2 linked regions of the Variovorax paradoxus genome follow. The protein of the gene in region 2 interacts with the protein of the main gene of each other region in a pairwise test. Links are inferred from orthologs where the notes say so. Each region holds a gene or a part of one and is shown on either strand. Other genes may lie near its edges. The genes, in order: cysE and cysK.

Region 1 (11,209 bases), 2.8 Mb from region 2 along the record:
CGCCCGATGCGGTCAGCGCGACCCCGCGCCCGTGGCGACGGAACAGCGCGAAACCCAGATGCTCCTCGAGCCGGCGGATCTGCTTGCTCAGCGCCGGCTGCGAGATGGCCAGCGTCTCCGCCGCCTTGCGCAGCGACGGCGAGCGCGCGGCAAACACGAACTGGCGCAAGGCGTGGTCGGGGGTGTCCATGGGAAGGCAAGGCTAGCGCATCCGGCGCCGGGTGCTGATTGTGAAAGACCCGCTGGCGATAACCACGGGTTATCTCTGGAATGCGGCGCGGGCGGTTACTCAGGCCGGGGCGAAGGCGGACCATGGCGCCTCCCCGACCCGACCCCACGAAGAACCGACCATGCAACGACGCCAGCTTCCCGCCGCGCTCTTCGCGCTCTCGATGGCCACGCAGGGCGCGCGCACCGCGCTGGCGCAGCCATCCTCGCCCTCTTCCGCTGCGTCACCCGCCGCCGCGCCTGTTTCGCGCGCCGTGCGCCTGATCAACGGCTTCTCCGCGGGCGGCGCCGTCGACACGCTCTCGCGCACCGTGGCCGAACGCCTGGGCGCCGTGCTGGGCCAGCCGGTGGTGGTCGACAACCGGCCCGGCGCCTCGGGAATGATCGCGGCCGATGCAGTGGCGCGGGCCGCGCCCGACGGCCTCACTGTGGGCGTGCTCGATGTCGGCGCGCTGGCCGTGAACCCGGTCCTGCAGAAGCGGCTGGCCTACGACGCAGGCAAGGACTTCGCGTACATCGGGCTGGTCGCACGCATTCCGCTGCTGCTGGTGGCGCACCCTTCGGTGCCGGCGGCCAACCTCCGGGAACTGACGGCGCTGCTGCGCGCCAACCCGGGCACCTACGCCTATGCCACCGCCGGCATCGGCAACCCGCTGCACCTGGCGATGGAAGCGTACCGGCAGGCCAGCGGCGTGGACGTGGTGCACGTGCCTTACAAGGGCGCCACGCCGGCTGTGCAGGACGTGCTCGGCGGCCGGGTGCCGCTGATGTTCATCGACGTCAACACCAGCGCCCAGCACCTGCGCGCGGGCACGCTCAAGCCCATCGCGATTGCCACGCGCGAACGCAACCCCGCGCTGCCGGACGTGCCGACCTTCGCCGAATCGGGCTTTCCGGCCTTCGAGGCCACGCCCTGGATCGGGCTGCTCGCACCCGCCGCGCTGACGGCCGACGCCAGGGCGCGCATGGCCGGTGCGCTGGCGCAGGTGATGGCGCAGTCCGACACCCGCAACAGGATCACCGCGCTGGGCTTCGTTCCGCTGCAGGACGGACCCGATGCGTTCGCGAAGCTGGCGAGCGAAGATCGCGTCGCCTATGCCAGGCTGGTCCGGGACCGCGGCATCACGCTCGACTGACGCCCTGGACCGATCGACACCCTACCGGAGGTTTTCATGACGGAATCCGAAATGCTCGAACTCGGCGCGGTCGAGGCACTGGCCGCCTTCGCCGATGGCACGCTGAGCTCCGAGGCCTACGTGCAGGCGCTGCTCGCGCGCGCCGAGGCCCAGCGCTCGCTGAACAGCTGGATCACGCTCAACGCGCAAGGCGCACTGCAGGCGGCCCGCGCCGTGGATGCGGCGCGGGCGCGCGGCGACAGGCTCGGCGCGCTGGCGGGGCTGCCGCTGTACATCAAGGACAACATCGACACGCGCGGCATCCGCACCACCGGCGGCACGCCGGCGCTCGGCGACTTCGTGCCGCGCGCCGATGCGCCGGTGCTCGAGCCGCTGCTGGCGGCGGGCGCGATCGTGCTGGCCAAGGCGAGCCTGCACGAGCTCGCGTTCGGCAGCACGTCGAGCAACGCGGCCTTCGGCTTCGTGAAGAACCCGTACGACACCGGCCGCATTCCGGGCGGCTCGTCCGGCGGCACCGCGGCCGGCATCGCGGCGCGCATCGCGCCGGCCGGGCTCGGCACGGACACCGGTGCATCGGTTCGGCATCCGGCCTCGTTCTGCGGCATCGTGGGGTTGCGTCCGTCGGTGGGCAACGGCGGCGGCGAGAGGCGCTATGCGGGCGGCGGCGTGGTGCCCATCTCGCGCACGCGCGACACGCCCGGCCCGATGGCGCGGACGGTGGCGGACGTGGCGCTGCTCGATGCCGTGGTCACCGGTGAATCCACGGCGCCGCTCGCACCGGCATCGCTCGCCGGGCTGAGGCTCGGCCTGCCGCGCGCGTACTTCTGGGACAACCTCGACCGCGAGGTCGAGGCCGTGATGAACACGGCCGTACAGCGGCTGCGCGAGGCAGGCGTGATCTTCGTCGAGGCCGACCTGCAGGGCGTGCCCGAGCTCAATGCGCAGGTCTCGATGCCGGTGGCGCTCTACGAGTTCTACTACCGCGACCTCGAGGCGTACCTCAAGGAAGAAGGCCTGCAGCTCACGCTCGACGAGGTGATCGCGCAGGTCAAGAGCCCCGACGTGCAGGGCATCTTCGGCATCGCGAAGGACATGCCCAAGGCCGCGTACGACGAGGCGATGGCGGTGCACCGGCCGAAGCTCGTCGCGGCGTACGCGGACCACTTCGCGCAGCACGCGGTCGAGGGCGTGCTGTTCCCGACCTGCCCCATCGCTCCGCCGCCGATCGATCCGGAATTCACCGGCAGCGTCGAGATCAACGGCATGCCGCAGCCCGGCGGACCCGCGGCGCTGTTCCAGGTGCTGATCCGCAATGTCGACCCGGGCAGCAACGCCGGCATTCCGGGCCTCGCGCAACCGGCCGGCATGACCGGTGGCGGGCTGCCGGTCGGCCTCGAGATCGACGGGCCGCTGGGCAGCGACCGGCGCCTCCTCGCGATCGGCCTGGCCATCGAACAACTGCTGGGCAAGCCGCCCGCACCCGACCTGTGATGACGCACGACACCATGAACGCACCCGACCGCGCGCAGCTGCGCGACACCGTCAACGCCACGCTCGGCTCGCCGCTGCGTCCCGCGCCCGAATGGACGCTTGCGCAGAAGATGGCCATCGCCTGCCGCTACCTCGCGCAGCAGGAGCACTGCGAGACGCTGGCCGGCCAGATGACCGTGCGCCTGGGCGAGGGCCGCTTCGCGACCACGCCGCTCGGCGTGTCCTTCGACGAGATGCGCCCCGGCGACATCCTCGTGGTCGACGACGAGCTGGCGCTGCTCGAAGGCCGCGGCATGGCCAACCCCGCGACGCGCTTCCACATGTGGGTGTACCGCGCGCGGCCCGATGTGGCCTGCATCATCCACACGCATCCGCCAGCCACTTCGGCGCTGTCGATGATCGAGGAGCCGCTGGTGGTCGCGCACATGGACCAGACGCCGTTCTTCAACGACTGCGCCTTCCTCAAGGAGTGGCCCGGCCTGCCGATCGCCGACGACGAAGGCGTGGTGATCTCCGCGGCGCTGGGCGGCAAGCGGAGCATCCTGCTGGCGCACCACGGCCTGCTGACCGCGTGCGCGACGCTCGAGGAATCCACCTACATGGCGGTGCTGCTGGAGCAGGCCGCGCGGCGCCAGCTGATGGCGGCGGCCGCCGGCACGGTGCATCCGGTGGCGGACGCGCTCGCGCAGGAGTCGCACGACTTCCTGCTGAAGCCGAGCATCGTCAACGCGACGTTCGCGATGTACGCCCGCCGCGTGCTGCGGGCGGGGCATCCGCAGGACGACTTCCTGGCCGACCCGGGCGGCTAGCCAGCTGGCGCGAAACGGCGCGCTACTTGCCGACGAGCTGCGTGAGCTTCTCCGCCTCGAAGCTCTCGTCGCGCGCCGCATCGCACGGCACGCAGTCCTTGCTGCCCGGCTGCGCCGAGAGCTTCTCGATGGCCTGCCACAGCAGCGCGATCTGGTGTTCCTGGCTCGAGGCGTTGTCGATCAGCCCGCGCATGGCCTGGCTCAGCGGGTCGTCTTCCTGCGTGATGCCGTATGCGGAAAACTTCTGCGGGGCCACCACGTCGGCGCTCTCCCCGCTCTTCGAGGGAATGATGCGCGCGGGAATGCCGACCGCAGTGGCGCCCGCCGGCACCGGCTTGATGACCACCGCGTTGCTGCCGATCTTGGCGCCGTCGCCCACGACGAAGCCTCCCAGCACCTTGGCGCCGGCGCTCACCACCACGTTGCGGCCCAGCGTCGGATGGCGCTTCTCACCCTTGTAGAGCGAGGTGCCGCCGAGCGTCACGCCCTGGTAGATGGTGCAGCCGTCGCCGATCTCGGCGGTCTCGCCGACCACCACGCCCATGGCATGGTCGAAGAACACCCGCTCGCCGATCCTGGCCGCGGGGTGGATCTCGATGCCGGTGAGCCCGCGCGCCACGTGCGCGATGAAGCGCGCCGGCCACTTGAAGCCATGGGTCCAACAGGCATGCGCCCAGCGATGCAGCACCACGGCATGGAAGCCGGGGTAGACCGTGATCACTTCCCAGGCACTGCGGGCGGCCGGGTCGCGTTCGAGGATGCACCGGATATCGGCGCGCACGCGAGAGAACATCGCTGACTACTTCTCGTTATTTGGTTATGTCGACGGGGGGCGCAGTCTATAGCCCGATGTCATCGCATACGTGCAATGGGGTCTTGGTCGGGGTCCTGGGGTGCCGGCTGCTGCGGCGAGCCGTTGCCGCGCGGTGGCTTCGTCGCATCGCTCATGGCCTTCGCGATGCCGCGCAGGATGTGGATCTCCTCCGGCGTGGGCTGCGCCCGGTTGAAGAGCTGCTGCAGCCGCGGCATGAGCTTCTTGGGCGCGGCGGGGTCGAGGAAGCCGATGTCCACCAGCGAGCGTTCCCAGTGCTCGAGCATGCCGGCCACGGCCTGGGCATCGGCGGCCTGCACCGGGTTGACCGCTTCGCGCACCTCGTAGCCGCCGAGTGCCAGCCGCCATTCGTAGGCAATGACCTGGATCGCCGCGCCGAGGTTGAGCGAGCCGAACTTCGGATCGGTCGGGATGCTCAATGCCACGTTGCACCGGTAAACGTCTTCGTTTCGCATGCCGAAACGTTCGGAGCCGAACAGGAAGGCGACATGCTGGTCGTCCTGCTGGCCAAGCGGCACCAGGTGCTCGCGCGGCGTGCGCGTGGGCGGGCCGAAATCGCGCGGGATCATGGCGGTGGCGCACAGGTGGGTCACGCCGTCGAGGGCCTCGCCGAGCGTCTCGACGATGCGCGCGTTGGCCAGCACGTCGAGCGCGCCGCTGGCGCGCTGGATGGTTTCCTCGCGCCGCAGCACGTTCGCCCAGCGCGGCGCCACCAGCACGAGGTCGGTGAAACCCATGGTCTTCATGGCGCGGGCGGCTGCGCCCACATTGCCGGCGTGGCTGGTCTGGATCAGGATGAAACGGGTGCGCATGGCGGGTTGGGGAGACACGAACGGGCGGAGCCGGTAAAATCCCCCGATTCTCGCCGCCCGCATCGCCGGGCCGCTCACGGGGCGCCAAGCCCCTTCCCCCGTTCTTCTCACAATCCAATGTCGTCCCCCAACCTGCATCCCATGCTCAATGTGGCCGTCAAGGCCGCACGCGCCGCCGGCGCGATCATCAACCGCGCTGCCCTCGACGTCGAGGCCGTGCGCATCTCCCAGAAGCAGGTCAATGACTTCGTCACCGAAGTCGATCACGCCAGCGAGAAAGCGATCATCGAGACGCTGCTCGGCGCGTACCCGGGGCACGGCATCCTGGCCGAGGAATCGGGCTCCGAGTACGGCGCCAAGGATTCCGACTACGTCTGGATCATCGATCCGCTCGACGGCACCACCAACTTCATCCACGGCTTCCCGGTGTACTGCGTGTCCATCGCGCTGTCGGTGCGCGGCAAGATCGAGCAGGCCGTGGTCTACGACCCGACCCGCAACGACCTCTTCACGGCCACCAAGGGCCGCGGCGCCTACATGAACGACCGCCGCATCCGCGTGTCGAAGCGCACCCGCCTGAACGAGTGCCTGATCTCCACGGGCTTTCCGTTCCGCACCGGCGACAACTTCAAGCAGTACCTGGCCATCATGGCGGACATGATGCCCCGCGCGGCCGGCCTGCGCCGCCCCGGCGCCGCCGCGCTCGACCTGGCCTACGTGGCCGCGGGCTTCACCGATGCGTTCTTCGAGACCGGCCTGAACCCCTGGGACGTGGCCGCAGGTTCGCTGCTGGTCACCGAGGCCGGCGGCCTCATCGGCAACTTCACGGGCGAGCCCGACTTCCTCGAGCAGCGCGAATGCCTGGCCGGCGCCCCCCGCGTCTACGGCCAGCTGGTGCCGCTGCTCGCCAAGTACTCCAAGTTCGCCAACGTGGACGACAAGCTGCGCGCCAGCGACCGCGTGCGCGCCGTGTCGGCATCGACCAAGGCCAGCACGGACGACGCATCGGTCGACCTGTACGCCCGCAGCACCGTGGTCGACTTCGCCGACGAGCCCGCCGAAGGCTCGGCAGCGCCCGCGCCCGCCGCAGCGCCCGCGCCGCGCAAGCTCACGCGTGTGCGCCGCGACGCGCCCCCGCCCCCGCCACGGTGACGGTGCCCCTTCGAGGGCGACGCTTCCTCCAAGTGACCATGCTGGGGCCGAACGCCGCGCCCCGGTTGCGCGCCGCGCTGCGCGTCGCGCTGAGCCACTACGTCGCCAGCGGGCTGACCGTGGCGCTCGGCCTGCTGTTCATCTCGGGCGGCATCCACTTCTGGCTGGGCACCCTCGCCGCCTCGGCCGCCGCCACCGGCGTGATCGTCACCGCGCCGCCCGACCTGCCCGGGCCGCGCCGCGGCAAGTTCCTGCAGATGCTGCCGGCGCCGCTGATCGGGCTGCCACTGTTCTTCGCGGTGCAGCTGCTGCACGCCGCGCCCATCCGCCTCGGATTGCTGCTGGTTCCCGCCACCTTCATGGCCTTCCTGGCCATGGCATGGGGCAAGCGCGGCATCCCGATCGCCATCGCCGTGATGTTCTCGATGGTGTTCTCCATGGCCACGCCGGCACCGGCGGGCATGGCCGACGCGCTCGAGCGCACCTGGCAGTTCGGTATCGGCGCGGGCCTGTACGTCATCTGGGCCACGCTGGCCAACCTGGCGCTCAACGGGCGCTTCCGCACGCAGTCGATGGCCGACGTGCTCTATTCGCTGGCCGCGCTCATGCGCACCGAGGCCAGCCAGTTCCTGCCGCACGACGACACGCGCGACGTGCGCGACACGCCTGCCCCGCTGCTGGGCCAGCTGCTGCGCGAACAGGCCGCGCTGGCCGACCAGCTGCAGGCCACGCGCGACATCGTGCTGGAGTCGCCGCGCACGCCGCGGCGCCAGCGGCTGGCCGCCATGCTGGTGATCGTGCTCGAGATGCGCGACCAGCTGCTGGCCAGCGAACTCGACCTCGACACCCTGCGCACCCACCCCGCGCATGCGCAGGCGCTCGTCGAGATGCGCCGCGTGCTCGAGGAGCTTGCCGACGAGACCGTCGCGCTGGCCGACGCCCTGCTGCTGCGCCGGCAACCCGATGCCGTGGTGGACCGCCGCCCCCGCCTCGCGGCCATCCACGTTGCGACCGACGACGGCGCCGACAGCCGCACCGGCGGCAGCCACATCGGCCCGACGGCCGCCATGCTGGCGCGCGGGCTGGCCAGCCGCATCGGCCACATCAACGACGAGGTGCTGCGCCTGTCGGCCATGGCGCGCGGCGAAGCCGAGCCCAACCTCGCGGTGGTGCGCGCCAACTGGCAGATGTTCGTGAGCCCGACCGACTGGTCGCTGCGCCCTTTCCTCACGTTGTGGAGCTGGGACCAGCCGCCGCTGCGCCATGCCATCCGCGCCGCGCTGGCCATCGCCGCCGGCTACGCCATCGCGGTGTCGATGCCCTGGGGTTCGCACGACTACTGGATCCTGCTGACCATCGTGGTCGTGCTGCGCGGCAGCCTGTCGCAGACGCTCGAGCGGCGCAACGCGCGCGTGGCCGGCACGCTGCTGGGCTGCGTGCTCGCGGTGGGCCTGCTGTCGGCGCATCCGTCGGCGCTGATGCTGCTGGTGATCGTGACCGTCGCGCAGGCCATCGCGCACAGCTTCGCGGTGCGCCGCTACCTCATCACCGCCGTGGCGGCCACCGTGCTGGGCCTGGTGCAGGCGCACCTGCTGAACGTGGGCGTGGCGCCGATCTTCGCGCTGTTCGAGCGCATTGCCGACACGCTCATCGGCGCCACGCTGGCCTGGGGCTTCTGCTACGTGCTGCCGTCCTGGGAGCGCACGCAGATCCCGGCGCTGGTGGCGCGCGTGCTCACCGCGCAGGCGCGGCATGCGCGGCTGGCGCTCGGCCTCGGCCAGCTGCAGGCCGTCGACAGCAGCCCCGAGCTCGAATGGCGCCTCGCGCGCCGCGAGGCCTACGACAGCCTGTCGGCGCTGGTGCAGGCCACGCAGCGTTCGCTGTCCGAACCGCGCGCGGTGCAGCCGCCGCTGGAGCCGCTGGAACACCTGCAGGCCCACAGCTACCAGCTGCTCGCGCAGCTCAGCGCCGTGAAGTCGATGCTCGTGCTGCGGCGCGACCGCCTCACGCCGGGCGAGGTCGAAGGCCCGATCAGCCGGACTTCGCAACGAATCGAGGCCGCCATCGGAACTCTGCCCACCACCGGCCCCTCTCACCCCGAGAGCGCGGGATCGACCACCGTCGGCGGACCGATTCCCCTGCCTGACCCGTTCGACAACGACATCAGCCCCTGGCTGCTGCGCCGGCTCGACCTGGCCACGGCACTCGCCACGCAGCTGCGCGACGACGCGGCGCGCATTCTTCAACCTCTGAACGAGACAACGGAACCAGCAAAGACGACCACCGCCTGATGATCAAAGAGATACTTGCCCACCCCTGGTTCGGCACATGGGTTGCCGCCCTGATTGCAGTCCCCCTCTCTCTTCTCGCGCACCGCATCGGCGGCATTGTCCTGAGGCGGATCACCCGCCCGGCCCCGACGATCCACACCATGGTGGTCAATTGCAATGCCGCAGCGCGCATCGTGCTGCCGCTGGTGGCGCTCAACGTGGTGTGGCAAGGCGCTCCCGACGACCTGCGCTACATCGGCAACGTGCGCCATCTCACCGGCCTGCTGCTCATCGCGTCCACCACCTGGCTCGCGGTGAAGGCCATCAGCGGCTTCGCCGACGGCGTGCTCGCGCAGAACCCCGCCGACATCGCCGACAACCTGCACGCGCGGCGCGTGCTCACGCAGACCCGCGTGCTCGCGCGCACCGCCGCCACGGTGGTGCTGGTGGCCGGCGGCGCGATGATGCTCATGACCTTCCCCGGCGCACGCCAGGTCGGAGCGAGCCTGCTGGCCTCCGCCGGCGTGATCGGCATCGTGGCCGGCCTTGCCGCCAAGCCTGTGTTCAGCAACCTGATCGCCGGCCTGCAGATCGCGCTGTCGCAGCCGATCCGCATCGACGACGTGCTGGTGGTCGAGGGCGAATGGGGCCGCGTCGAGGAGATCACCGGCGCCTTCGTGGTGCTCAAGATCTGGGACGAACGCCGGCTGATCCTGCCGCTCACCTACTTCATTGAAAAGCCGTTCCAGAACTGGACGCGCCATTCCTCGCAGCTGCTGGGCGCGGTGTTCATCTACATCGACTACGCCATGCCGCTCGCGCCGCTGCGCGCGGAGGCCGAGCGCATCGTCAAGGCCGCGCCCGAATGGGACGGCCGTTTCTTCAACCTGCGCGTGACCGACGCCACCGAACGCACCATGCAGGTCCGCGTGCTCTGCACCGCCGCCACCTCGGGGCTGGCCTTCGACCTGCGCTGCAGCGTGCGCGAAGGGCTGATCGACTTCATGCGGCGCGAGTACCCGCAGTTCCTGCCGAGGATGCGCATCGAGAGCGACATGCAACCCGGCCCGGAGCGCACGCAGCCCGACACACCGCCGGCAATGGCCTGACACCTCCTGCGCAGAAAGGCCGCCGGGCGCTGCCGGCAATCCTTCTTTTCCAGCGCAACGCGGGACCGTTTGCCGACCCGGCGCGCCCGGCCGGTTGCATGTGCAAGAAGGCTCCACGCCGGGTGCGGCCTTCCTGTTCAAGCGCGGCTCCGTCCGCAACGGCAGCGCCGTGTTCCAGCTCTCCGACAGCCCCGACAGCCGCAATGCGCGCGCTGCCCGGCCGCGTGACGTGGCAGGCACGGCCTTCTCTCGGGGCAATTCCGCTCCGGCCGCGAAGCGCAGGCCCGACCTGGTGAAGAATCGGAGCTCGCGAACATGCCGAACCCGAGCGGCAATCGCCGAGGCCCGATCACCTGAGAGCGCTGCGTTGAAGCCAGACCCCCGACAAACCTCCCCGCTCGCGCGGGCCTTGCTGTACGGCTTTGCCGTGCTGTGCCTGGTGCTGGGCCTGATCGGCGTCGTGGTGCCGGGCATGCCGACCACGGTGTTCATCCTGATGGCCGCCTGGGCCGCCGCGCGCAGTTCGCCGCGCCTGCACCGTTGGCTGCTCAACCATCGCATCTTCGGCCCGCTGCTGCGCAACTGGGAAAACGGCCGCACCGTGAGCCGCCGCGCCAAATGGAGCGCGACTGTGACCATGGCGGCATGCGCGGTGATCGTGTGGTTCACGGCGCACCGCGTGTGGCTCGCGCTGCTGGCCATCGGCTGCATGGCGACGGTGCTGGCGTGGTTGTGGTCACGGCCGCCGCCGCCTTCCCGCCGCCCCCATCCGCCTAGGACGATGACCGCCGGATGGCGCGCGCCATCCGCCGCGGTCGCGGGCCTCGTCGCATGGACCGGCTGGCAACGGCCGGCACACGGCTGCCGTTGCGCATGACTACAGGCTGGTCGGGGTGGCTGGCCTGTCGGCGGTCTGCGCCCTTCGGGCACGCACGTGACCGGCCTGACTGTCAACGCTCGCGTTCGCGCTCGCCGGGCCTTCGCATCGGCGGCCATTCGAGGTTGGTGAACGCCCTCAGAAGCCATTCCACCGGCCCGTACGCAAAGCGTCGCATCCACCAGCGGCTCAGCACCAGTTGGCAGCCGAAGATCGCGAACGCGATGCCCGTGGCCGCGAGCGGGCCCATGGTGCCGATCCATCTCAACCCGTAGGCCAGGAAGAGCCACGCGCACACGGCCGATTGCAGCAGGTAGTTGGACAGCGCCATGCGCCCGGCCGGCGCGAGCCAGGCTTCGAGCGCATGGCCGCGCGGGCCGAGCATCCACAGCACCAGCGCGCTCGCATACGCGGCGGACAGCAGCGGCGCGGTCAGCAGCGTGGCGGACAAACCATAGAGCTCGCGGATCGAGTTCTCGACCCGCACCGACGG
Region 2 (11,080 bases):
GTCGCATCGCGGTGCTGGGCCTGCTGGGCATGGTCGTCTACCAGAGCCTGGCGTACTACGCGGCCTACCTCACCACGGCCACGCACATGGGCATCATCGGCTCGCTCACGCCGATCATGGTGCTGGCGCTGTCGATCCTGCTGCTGGGACAGCGACTCACGGCGGGCGCCGTGGCGGGCTCGCTGGCGTCGATCGCGGGCGTGCTGGTGGTGGTGTCCTCGGGCGACCTCGGCACCCTGCTGAAGAGCGGCGCCAATACCGGCGACGCGCTCATGCTGCTGGCGATGCTGGCCTATGCGGTCTACGTGATCCTGCTCAAGCGCTGGGGCATGAAGGACGTGCCCGCGCTGCAGCTGCTCTACCTGCAGATCGTAGTGGCCGTCATCGCGCTGCTGCCGCTTTACCTGCTCACGCCGCGGGTGGGGCTGTCCGCCGCCAATCTGCCGCTGATCGGCTTCGCGGGCCTCGGCGCCTCCATGATCGCGCCGCTGGTGTGGATGCACACGGTGGCGCACATCGGCCCGAGCCGCGCGAGCATGTTCTTCAACCTGATCCCGCTGCTCACCGCCGTGATCGCCGCGGCCGTCATCGGCGAGTCGCTGGCGGCGTACCACGCGGTCGGCGGCGCGCTCACGGTGGCGGGCGTGCTGCTGGCGGAGCTGTGGAAGGCACCGCTGCGCAGCCGGCGCGCGGTGGCGGGTTGATCAGGGACCGAGCGCGGAGAACACCTCGATCGCGATCAGGTTCGACACCGAGCGCCCCTGCTTCACCTCGCCCGGCACCACCAGCCGCGCGAAGCCGGTGGTGGTCAGGTCGGCGCCGTTCATCTGGTAGGCGACCATCGCGGCCTTGCCGCCGAAGCCGGGGTCGATCTCGCCCAGCGACAGCGTGGCGCGGTAGCCGTCGCTGCCCGTGACCACGGCGTACATGCCCAGCGAAGCGTTCTTCGGCGTGGCGGGCAGGCCCAGGCCGCTCAGCAGCGTCCACAGGCTGACGCCGTGGTACACGTTGGCACCCACGGTCAGGTCGGGCGACGCAGTCATGGCCTTGAGGTCCGCGGCGGTGTAGCTCATCGACGTGCCGACCTTGCCGGAAACGGCAAAGCTGCTCGACACACCGCCGCCCGGAAGGGCCGCCGCCGTCGCGGGCGCGGCCACCACGTCGAGCCGCACGAGGTTCGACACATAGCGCCCGCCCTTCACGTCGCCCGGCGCCGTCACGCGGAACGGGCCGTCGGTCGTGCCCAGCGGGGCCGAAGTGCCCGCCGTGGTTTCGGCATAAGCGACCACGCTCGGCTTGTTGCCGAAGTCGGGGCTGAGTTCTCCCAGCGCGAACACCACCTTGTAGCCATCGGCGCCGGTGGCCAGCAGGTAGCGGCTGAGCACGTCGTTCTTGCGCGCGCCATCGACCTGGATGCCCGCGTCGTTCAGCAGCGGCCACAGCCCGGCGCCGGTGTAGGTGTGCGTCTGGGCGCCGCTGCCGCTGGAGAAATCGACCGTCTGGGTGATCGGCGCGCGCGCTGCGAGCTCGGCTTCGGTGAGGGCCGCCGAGCGGTCGATGGCGCCACCGAGCTGCACGGACGGTGCAGGCGCTGGTGGCGGGGCGGGAGGCGGCGGCGGTGCGGGTGGCGCGGGCGCAGGTGCGGGCGCAAGCGGAACGAACACCGCGCCGCTGTTGTCCCCGCCACCACCGCACCCGGCGAGCACCAGGGCGGCGACGCCCGAAACCAAGCTCCTGGACCAATCCATGACCATCTCCCGTTTCCGATGTATTCGATAAGACACGGCGACAGCGCTCGCCCTGCGAACCAGCGCAAGCAATGCTGCGCTGGCCCGGCGGCGTCTCTCGCTCGCAACCAACGGGCGAATGTACCGCGTTGTATTCAGGTGAACATATCGGAAACGATATCCCGCGCCACCGGACGAAGGCCTGCGGCGGTCATTCGGGCCACCCGTTCGGCAACAGGGCGAAGCCCACCGCGCTGCGCCACGGCATGTACGGCGTGGCGACGAAGATCACGCCCGACGCCACTCAGGCAGGTTTGGCTGCATCGAGCGCAGCGCGCCGGAAGCGCCCCGGCGTCACGCCCGCATGGCGCGCGAACGCGCGGTTGAAGGCCGCCTCCGAGCGGTAGCCGACCGCCTCGCCGACGCTGGCCGTGTCCTGCCCGCCATGCGCCAGCAGCCGCGAGGCGAGTTCCATGCGCAGTGCCGTCAGCAGTTCGAGCGGACCCGTGCCCGCACGCCGCGCGAACTCGCGTGCGAAGGTGGCGCGCGACATGTGGCAGCGCCCGGCCAGCGCGGCGACCGTCCACGCCGCTTCGGGGTTCGCCAGCATGGCCTGCAGGGCGGGCGCGAGCCGCGGGCTGGCCATGAGCCCGAGCACGCCCGACAGTTCGGGCCGCGTGGCCAGGTGCGCACGCACCGCCAGCGTGAACAGCGTGCCCGACAGCTGCGCCACGATGGCCGCCGCGCCGGCGCGCTGCTGTTCGATCTCGTGCGCCATGAGCCGCACCAGCCCTTGGAGCCAGCCGTATTCCGGATGCTGCGCGAAAGGGATCACCATGGTCTCGGGCAGCGCGTCGAGCAGGATGCTGCGCCGCCGCCCCGGAAACTCGAACTCGCCGCACAGGATGTCGGTATCGGCCTTCGCGGGCTGCCGCAGGTTGGTCTTCAGGTCGACCAGTTCGCCGTGCCGCAGCCGGATGGCCCGCCCTTCGCTCTCGAGCCCCGTCGTGCGCAGCACGTGCGCCGAGCCGCGCGGCAGCACCACCAGGCTGCCCTCCTCCACCTGCAGCAACGCGCGGCTATCGGGCAGCCAGAGTTCGCAGCGCCCGCGCAGCAGGATGTGAAAAGGCGCGCGCCACGGGCCGATGGCCTCGTGCGGCGCGGCCCAGTCTTCGCCGAACAGGCAGCGCAGGTCCATGCGGCCGCGCGGGTCGAGCCATCCGACAAGTTCGCTCAAGGTGTCCATGGCAATCGGGCGTGAGACGCTGAAGCAATTCTTCGAGACATTCTGGCATTCAAAATCCCAATGCGCCGGCCTAAAGTTCATTCAACGTCTTCACGAGGTGAACAGAATGAATTCCGATCGTGCCGCTCCTTCCGCCCTTCCCACACTTCCATCACTTCCCGCCCTCACCGCCGCCCCGGCCGCGCGGTCGCCCGCTGCGCACTCCGCGGCGACCGCGGTGCCCGCCATCCCGGCCTCCTTCTTCGGCATCGCCGTCGGCCTGCTCGCGATGGGCAACGCCTGGCGCGTGGCCACGCCACTGTGGCATCTGCCGCGCGACATCGAACACGCCGTGACCTGGAGCGGCATCGCGGTGTGGTTCGCCCTGCTGGCGCTGTATGCATGGAAGTGGCTGCACCGCGGCGACGAGGCGCGCGCCGAGATGAACCATCCGGTGCAGTCGTCGTTCGCGGCGCTGGGTCCGGTGGCCAGCATGCTTGCGGCGATGGCGCTGCTGCCCTGGTCGCGACCCGTGGCGCTGGCCGTGTTCGCCGTGGCCGTCACGGCGCAGCTCGTGCTCGGCCTGTGGCTCTACGGCCGCGTGTGGCAGGGCGGGCGCCAGCCCGAGACGGTCACGCCGGCCATCTACCTGCCGGCGGTGGCGCAGAACTTCGTGGCCGGCACGGCGGCCGCCAGCTTCGGCTGGCCGCACCTGGGCATGCTGTTCTTCGGCGCGGGGCTGTTCTCGTGGCTGGCGATCGAGTCGCTGATCCTGGGCCGCGCCGCGCTGCAGCCGCCGATGCCCGAAGCGCAGCGCCCGGTGCTCGGTATCCAGCTCGCACCGGCGGTGGTCGGCGGCGTGACCTACCTGAGCCTGAACGGCGGCGTGCCCGACCTGTTCGCGCAGATCCTGCTGGGCTACGGCCTGTACCAGGCGCTGCTGCTGCTTCGGCTGCTGCCGTGGATCGCGCGGCAGCCGTTCGCGCCCTCGTACTGGGCCTTCAGCTTCGGCGTGGCTGCGCTGCCGACGCTGGCGATGCGGCTGCTGGCTGCCGGTGCCGGCGGCCCGCTCGAATGGATCGCCCCGGCCTCGTTCGCGGCCGCCAACCTCATCGTCGGCCTGCTGGTTCTGAAGACGCTGGGCCTGCTGCTTCGCGGGCGGCTGTTGCCTGCCGCAACACCCTCGCGCTGAAAAACGAAGCGGGCTGGTCTCACAATGCGCGCTATCCGTCCGACACCAACGCATCGACCCAAGGAGATCCCATTCCATGAAGGCCCAGAACATCCTCGAGACCATCGGCAACACGCCGCACATCCGCATCAACCGGCTGTTCGGCAACGCGAAGCAGCAGGTCTGGATCAAGTCCGAACGCGCCAACCCCGGCGGCTCGATCAAGGACCGCATCGCGCTCTCGATGGTGGAAGACGCCGAGAAGAGCGGCGCGCTCAAGCCCGGCGGCACCATCGTCGAGCCCACCTCGGGCAACACCGGCATCGGCCTGGCCATGGTCGCTGCCGTCAAGGGCTACAAGCTGATCCTGGTGATGCCCGACAGCATGTCGGTCGAGCGCCGCCGGCTGATGCTGGCCTACGGCGCCACCTTCGACCTGACGCCGCGCGCCGGCGGCATGAAGGCCTCCATCGCCCGCGCCGAGGAAATCGTGGCCGGCACGCCCGGTGCGTGGATGCCGCAGCAGTTCAACAACCCCGCCAACGTCGACGTGCACGTGCGCACCACGGCCGAGGAAATCGCGGCCGACTTCCCTGACGGCATCGATGTGCTCATCACCGGCGTGGGCACCGGCGGCCACATCACCGGCGTGGCGAAGGTGCTGAAGAAGAAGTGGCCGAAGCTGCAGGTGTTCGCGGTGGAACCGGTGGCCTCGCCGGTGATCTCCGGCGGCGCACCGTCGCCGCACCCCATTCAGGGCATCGGCGCGGGCTTCATCCCGAAAAACCTCGACACCTCGCTGCTCGACGGCGTGCTGCAGGTCGACGCCGAACCGGCGCGCGAGATGGCGCGCCGCTGCGCGCAGGAAGAAGGCATGCTGGTGGGCATCTCGTCCGGCGCGACGCTCGCAGCCATCGCCCAGAAGCTGCCCTCGCTGGCACCCGACGCGGTGGTGCTGGGCTTCAACTACGACACCGGCGAGCGCTACTTGTCCGTCGAAGGCTTCCTTCCAGCCTGATCTGGCTCGCCCCCAGGCTGCGCGGCACTTCGTGTCCGCTTCGCCTCCCCCCTACCGGGGGCAACACCTGAGGCCCGGCAAAGCCGGTTCCTCGGTGTTCCACGAACGACGAAGCTAAAATGGTGCGCTGCTTGATAGTCACAAGCCTTTGGCCATGCTGAGAATCTCCGAACTCAAACTCCCGCTCGACCACGCGCCCGACGCGCTGGCCGCACTGATCGCAAGAACGCTCGACGTTCCGCTCGACGCGATCGAATCCCACACCGTCTACAAGCGCAGCTTCGATGCGCGCAAGGTGGAACTGCTCACCGTCTACATCTGCGACGTGCAGCTGAAGGACGCGACGCTCGAAGCCGCGCTGCTCGCGAAGCACGCGGGCCATCCGCACATCCAGAACGCGCCCGACATGCGCTACACGCCGCCGGCCGATGCGCCCGACGGCGTGTCGCGCCCGGTGGTCATCGGCTTCGGCCCCTGCGGCATCTTCGCGGCGCTGATGCTCGCGAAGATGGGCTTCCGGCCCATCGTGCTCGAACGCGGCAAGACCGTGCGCCAGCGCACCCGCGACACCTGGGGCCTGTGGCGCAAGAGCACGCTGAACCCCGAGTCGAACGTGCAGTTCGGCGAAGGCGGCGCCGGCACCTTCTCGGACGGCAAGCTCTACAGCCAGATCAAGGACCCGCGCTTCCTGGGCCGCAAGGTGATGGAAGAGTTCGTGAAGGCCGGCGCGCCGCCCGAGATCCTCTACGTCGCGCATCCGCACATCGGCACCTTCAAGCTGGTGAAGGTGGTGGAGAACATCCGCGAGCAGATCGTGGCGCTGGGCGGCGAGATCCGCTTCGAGCAGCGCGTGACCGACGTGCACATCGAGAACGGCCACCTTCGCGGCCTCACCGTGCTCGACCAGACCACCGGCCAGAGCAGCGAGCTGCGCGCCGACCACGTGGTGATGGCGCTGGGCCACAGTTCGCGCGACACCTTCGAGATGCTGCATGCGCGCGGCGTGCATATCGAGGCCAAGCCCTTCTCCATCGGCTTCCGCGTCGAGCATCCGCAGGGCCTGATCGACCGCGCGCGCTGGGGCCGCCATGCGGGCCATCCGCTGCTCGGTGCGGCCGATTACAAGCTGGTGCACCACGCCAGCAACGGGCGCTCGGTCTACAGCTTCTGCATGTGCCCCGGCGGCACCGTGGTCGCGGCCACCAGCGAGCCGGGCCGCGTGGTCACCAACGGCATGAGCCAGTACTCGCGCAACGAGCGCAACGCCAACGCGGGCATCGTGGTGGGCATCGACCCGCGCGACTTCCCCGGCGATGCACTCGCCGGCATCGCGCTGCAGCGCGAGCTCGAGAGCAACGCTTTCGTGCTCGGCGGCGGCGACTACCGCGCGCCGGGCCAGCTGGTGGGCGACTTCATCGCGGGCAAGCCCTCCACCGCGCTCGGCAGCGTGACGCCTTCCTACAAGCCCGGCGTGACACCCACCGACCTGCACAAGGCCCTGCCGGCCTATGCCATCGAGGCGATGCGCGAGGCGTTTCCCGCGTTCGGCCGCAAGATCAAGGGCTTCGACACGCACGACGCGGTGCTCACCGGCGTCGAGACGCGCACCTCCTCGCCGATCCGCATCACGCGCGGCGACGACTTCCAGAGCCTGAACGTGCGCGGCCTGTACCCCGCCGGCGAAGGCGCGAGCTACGCAGGCGGCATCCTGTCGGCCGGCGTGGACGGCATCAAGGTGGCCGAGGCCGTGGCGCACAGCGTGCTGGCAGCGTCCGAACGCGAACGCACGGCGAACGTCTGACACAGGCCATGCACGCTGTCCACCCCATCCGCTTTGAGCGCGCCACGCTCGGCCACTTCACCGCCGCCACGCTCGCCATGGCCGCGGTGGTGCTGGCCTCCAACATCCTCGTGCAGTTCGCGCTCAACGACTGGCTGACGTGGGGCGCATTCACCTACCCTGTGGCCTACCTCGTGAGCGACCTGGTCAACCGGCGCTTCGGTCCCGGCATGGCGCGCCGCGTGGCCTGGGTCGGCTTCGCGGTGGCGGTGGGCGTGTCGCTGCTGCTGGCGCCGGTGCGCATCGCGGCCGCCTCGGGGCTGGCCTTCATCGCCTCGCAGCTGCTCGACATCGGCGTGTTCGATCGCCTGCGCCGCGGCCTGTGGTGGCGTGCGCCGCTGGTGGCCACGGTGATCGCCGCGGTGCTCGACAGCATCGTGTTCTGGGGCATCGCCTTCGCGGGCACCGACGGCCCCTGGCTCACCTGGGCGCTGGGCGACCTGGCGGTGAAGCTTGCCGTGGGCGTGCTGATGCTGCTGCCATTCCGGCTGCTGATCGGCCGTCAGGCGGCGCGGGCCTCGGCCTGAGCCGCCGGACGCCCACACGACACCGAGACCTCCCGATGGCCGGCGACGACTTCCACTTCTACGAACCCGCCAAGGGCCACGGCCTGCCGCACGACCCGTTCAACGCGATGGTCGGGCCGCGCCCGATCGGCTGGATCTCGTCGCAGGACGCGAACGGCGTGCTCAACCTCGCGCCCTACAGCTTCTTCAACGCCTTCAACTACACGCCGCCGATCGTCGGCTTCGCCAGCATCGGCGCCAAGGACAGCCTGCACAACATCCGCCAGACGCGGGAGTTCGGCTGGAACCTCGCAACGCGCCCTCTGGCCGAGCAGATGAACCGCTCCTGCGCGGCCGTGCCGCCGGAGGTGAACGAGTTCGAGCTGGCCGGACTCACGACCGCCGCATCGCAATGCATCGCCGTGCCGCGCGTGGCCGAGAGCCCGGTGTCGTTCGAGTGCCGGCTCACGCAGATCCTGCAGCTCGAAGGCGTGGACGGCGTGCCCGTTTCCACGTGGCTGGTCCTCGGCGAGGTGGTGGGCGTGCACATCGCGCGCCACCTGCTGAAGGACGGCATTTACGACACCGCCGCGGCGCAGCCGATCCTGCGTGGCGGCGGCCCGGCCGACTACTTCGAAGTCAGCCGCGACAATCTCTTCAGGATGTTCCGGCCGCGCTGATCGCGCCGCGCCGGACTTTCTCCTTCCAATCCATTACAGCGCCCCCGCATGACCGACGCTTCCACCGCCACCCCCAAGACCAACGCCCGTGCGCCCCGGCGCCAGCAACTGGACATGGCCGACCAGCTGAAGCAGCTGCAGGCCGGTGCAGGAACCGGCACCGGTGCCGACGCGCCCGAGCAGCAAGCACAGCAGCCGCAGCAGGCATCGCGTCCGCCGCGGCAGAAGAACGCGGGCGGCGGCCGCGGCCAGCGCGTGCAGCAGGCCGGCCAGCCGCAACCGCGGCAGCAGAAGGCGCAACAGCCCTCGCAGCAATCGCCGCAGCGCACGCCGCGCAAGGTCAATCCGGTGCTGGAGCGCCTGTTCGAGCTGTACCCGCAACTCTTCGGCGCGCGCTTCGTGCCGCTGAAGCTCGGCGTGTACGAAGAGCTGCTCGCCCGCCACCCCGAAGACTTCAAGGCCGAAGACCTGAAGATCGCCATGGGCCAGCACGCGCGCTCCACGCGCTACCTCGAGTCGGTGGCTGCCGGCCTGGCACGCCACGACCTCGACGGCAACGCGCTCGACCCGGTCGCGCCCGAGCATGTGCACCACGCCATCCTCGAGCTGCATCGCCGCCGTGCCCATCGCAACGGCAACAACGACAACGGCAACGCCGCCGCCGACCTGCGCCCGCAGCTGGTGGCGCGCATCGCCAAGGCCGTCGAGGCCTCGGGACTCGACCGCGAAGCCTACGCAGTGCTCGTGCGCTCGCGCGACGCGAACGCCAATGCGGTGGTCGACGAGGCCCTGGCCGAACTCGCCCAGCAGGCCGCCAAGCGCGAAGCCCTGCTGCGCGCCTTCGAGGCCAGCGGCCGCAGCGAGCAGGAATTCGCCGAGATGTACGGCATGAAGCCCGGTGACGTGGCGCGCACGCTGCAACGCGTGCGCAACGACCAGAAGAAGGCGCAGGCGGCCGCGGAGGCAGCGGCTGGAGCTGAAGTGGCGACGCCTTCTGCCGAAGCGGCCGTTGTCGCGCAGCCAGTAGAGGAAGCACCTGCTCAACCCGCTGAACCTTCGGGTCCCGCGGCCACCGGCAATTGAGCGGCCACCGGCCGATCATCATTGCGCTGGCTGTAAGGTGTGGCGACGCCGCACCTTTGCTGCAGCAGAAACGTTTTTATACATTTCCAGTTACATTCCCTTCCGCCCATGTCGGGCGGAGGAGAACGTTAATTGAAAAGAGTCATCAGGCTGCTCCTTGCAGCCGCGGCCGTGTCCCTGTTCACGAGCGGCTGTGCCGTCAATCGCGCAACGGCCACCGTCGATCCCTCAGCGAATCTCGACAAACTGCGCGTGGTGCAGGTCAAGCAGCTCGAAGGTGAAGACGGCACGATCCACAAGCTGATCGCCGGCAACCTGCGCAAACGCGGCCTGCAGGTCACGGAAGACAGCAAGTCAGCCGAACAGGTCGACGCCGTCGTCACCTACGTCGACAAGTGGATGTGGGATCTCTCGATGTACCTGCTCGAACTCACGGTGACGGTGCGAGACCCGAAATCCGACTTTCCCCTGGCCACGGGCAACTCGTTCCACACCTCGCTCACACGCCTGTCACCACAGGAAATGGTCGACGAAGTGGTTGGCAATATCTTCAAAGAATCGGCAACGCAGAAATGATCCATCAAGCCTTTCGCCGCGCTGCTGCGCTGGCTGCCCTCGCCGCTGTCGTCATGCTCGCTGGTTGCGCCTCGCCGGCCAATCGCGACGCCATGACGGCCACCAGCATTGCTTCGAGCAAGAAGCTGCCGTATTCGCTTTCGGTCAAGACCGGCGGCGGCAATGAGACGAATCCCCTCTGGAGCGCGGACATCAGCAATGACGATCTGCGCACGGCCATCGAGCAGTCGGTCACCAAGACGGCATTGTTCAAGGAAGTCGTCAAGGGCAAGAGCGGCGACTACGAGCTGTCGGTCTCGATTACTAGGTTGAACAAGCCCACCTTCGGCGCTGCGTTCACGGTCGACATGGAAGCGGGCTGGACGCTCATCAAGGTTTCCGACAAGTCGGTGGCCATGCGCCAGGTCATCAAGTCGACCTACACAGGTGGCGCGTTCGATTCGCTTGTGGGCACGACGCGTCTGCGCATGTCGGTGGAAGGTGCCGCACGCAACAACATCAAGCAGGGGCTGCAAGCCATCTCGGCACTCGATCTCTGAGCCAACGACACCCGCTTCTGCCAACGAAAAAAGGGGCTGGTCCATCGACCAGCCCCTTTTTATTTCATGCTGCCGTTCAGCTCAACGCTGCGCGCTCTGCAGCGCAGCGATGCGTTCCTCGATCGGCGGGTGCGTGGCGAACAGCTTGCCGATGCTGCCGGTGATGCCCATCGCTTCCACCGCCTTCGGCAGTTCGCCGGCGGGCAGGCCACCCAGGCGCGCAAGGGCGTTGATCATCGGCTGCTTCTGGCCCATGAGCGCGGCGGCGCCAGCATCGGCGCGGAACTCGCGATGGCGCGAGAACCAGGCCACCACCATCGCTGCCGCGAAACCGAGGACGATGTCGAGCACGATGGTGCTCACGTAGTAGCCGATGCCGGGGCCCGACGAACGGTCGTCGCCGCGGCGCAGGAAGCTGTCGACCGCATAGCCGATCACGCGCGACAGGAACACGACGAAGGTGTTCATCACGCCCTGGATCAACGTCATCGTGACCATGTCGCCGTTGGCGATGTGCGCCACCTCGTGGCCGATGACGGCCTCGACCTCTTCGCGCGTCATGTTCTGCAGCAGGCCGGTGGACACCGCCACCAGCGACGAGTTCTTGAATGCGCCGGTCGCGAAGGCATTGGGTTCGCCCTCGAAGATGCCGACCTCGGGCATGCCGATGCCGGCCTTGTCGGCGAACTTGCGCACGGTGCCGACGATCCAGGCC

What was found.
Region 1: the proteins of cysK (region 2) and cysE interact in binary tests that used the Escherichia coli proteins (3 or more experiments, as listed by UniProt). The link is inferred for Variovorax paradoxus from one-to-one orthologs.

Annotation. Positions count from the first base shown.
Region 1 is NZ_LR743507.1:4,338,785-4,349,993, forward strand. What follows is about bases 2,573-5,450. They hold cysE (serine O-acetyltransferase), read right to left. Parts: upstream 4,458-5,450; coding sequence 3,687-4,457; downstream 2,573-3,686. Other genes in these bases: iaaH (indoleacetamide hydrolase), read left to right, coding at 2,573-2,855; AACL56_RS20155 (aldolase), read left to right, coding at 2,870-3,664; AACL56_RS20165 (RNA methyltransferase), read right to left, coding at 4,517-5,308; AACL56_RS20170 (inositol monophosphatase family protein), read left to right, coding at 5,426-5,450. Also shown: AACL56_RS20140 (LysR family transcriptional regulator), read right to left, coding at 1-190; AACL56_RS20145 (Bug family tripartite tricarboxylate transporter substrate binding protein), read left to right, coding at 351-1,364; more of iaaH, read left to right, coding at 1,401-2,572; more of AACL56_RS20170, read left to right, coding at 5,451-6,460; AACL56_RS20175 (FUSC family protein), read left to right, coding at 6,499-8,751; AACL56_RS20180 (mechanosensitive ion channel family protein), read left to right, coding at 8,751-9,839; AACL56_RS20190 (DUF418 domain-containing protein), read right to left, coding at 10,790-11,209.
Region 2 is NZ_LR743507.1:1,571,316-1,582,395, reverse strand. Bases 3,432-6,180 are described here. They hold cysK (cysteine synthase A), read left to right. Parts: upstream 3,432-4,220; coding sequence 4,221-5,141; downstream 5,142-6,180. Other genes in these bases: AACL56_RS07005 (NAD(P)/FAD-dependent oxidoreductase), read left to right, coding at 5,296-6,180; tehA (dicarboxylate transporter/tellurite-resistance protein TehA), read left to right, coding at 3,432-4,144. Also shown: AACL56_RS07030 (DMT family transporter), read left to right, coding at 1-704; AACL56_RS07025 (molybdopterin-dependent oxidoreductase), read right to left, coding at 705-1,577; AACL56_RS07020 (AraC family transcriptional regulator), read right to left, coding at 2,032-2,973; more of tehA, read left to right, coding at 3,191-3,431; more of AACL56_RS07005, read left to right, coding at 6,181-6,942; AACL56_RS07000 (VUT family protein), read left to right, coding at 6,951-7,508; AACL56_RS06995 (flavin reductase family protein), read left to right, coding at 7,544-8,167; AACL56_RS06990 (ProQ/FinO family protein), read left to right, coding at 8,216-9,250; AACL56_RS06985 (hypothetical protein), read left to right, coding at 9,422-9,826; AACL56_RS06980 (hypothetical protein), read left to right, coding at 9,823-10,365; protease HtpX, read right to left, coding at 10,447-11,080.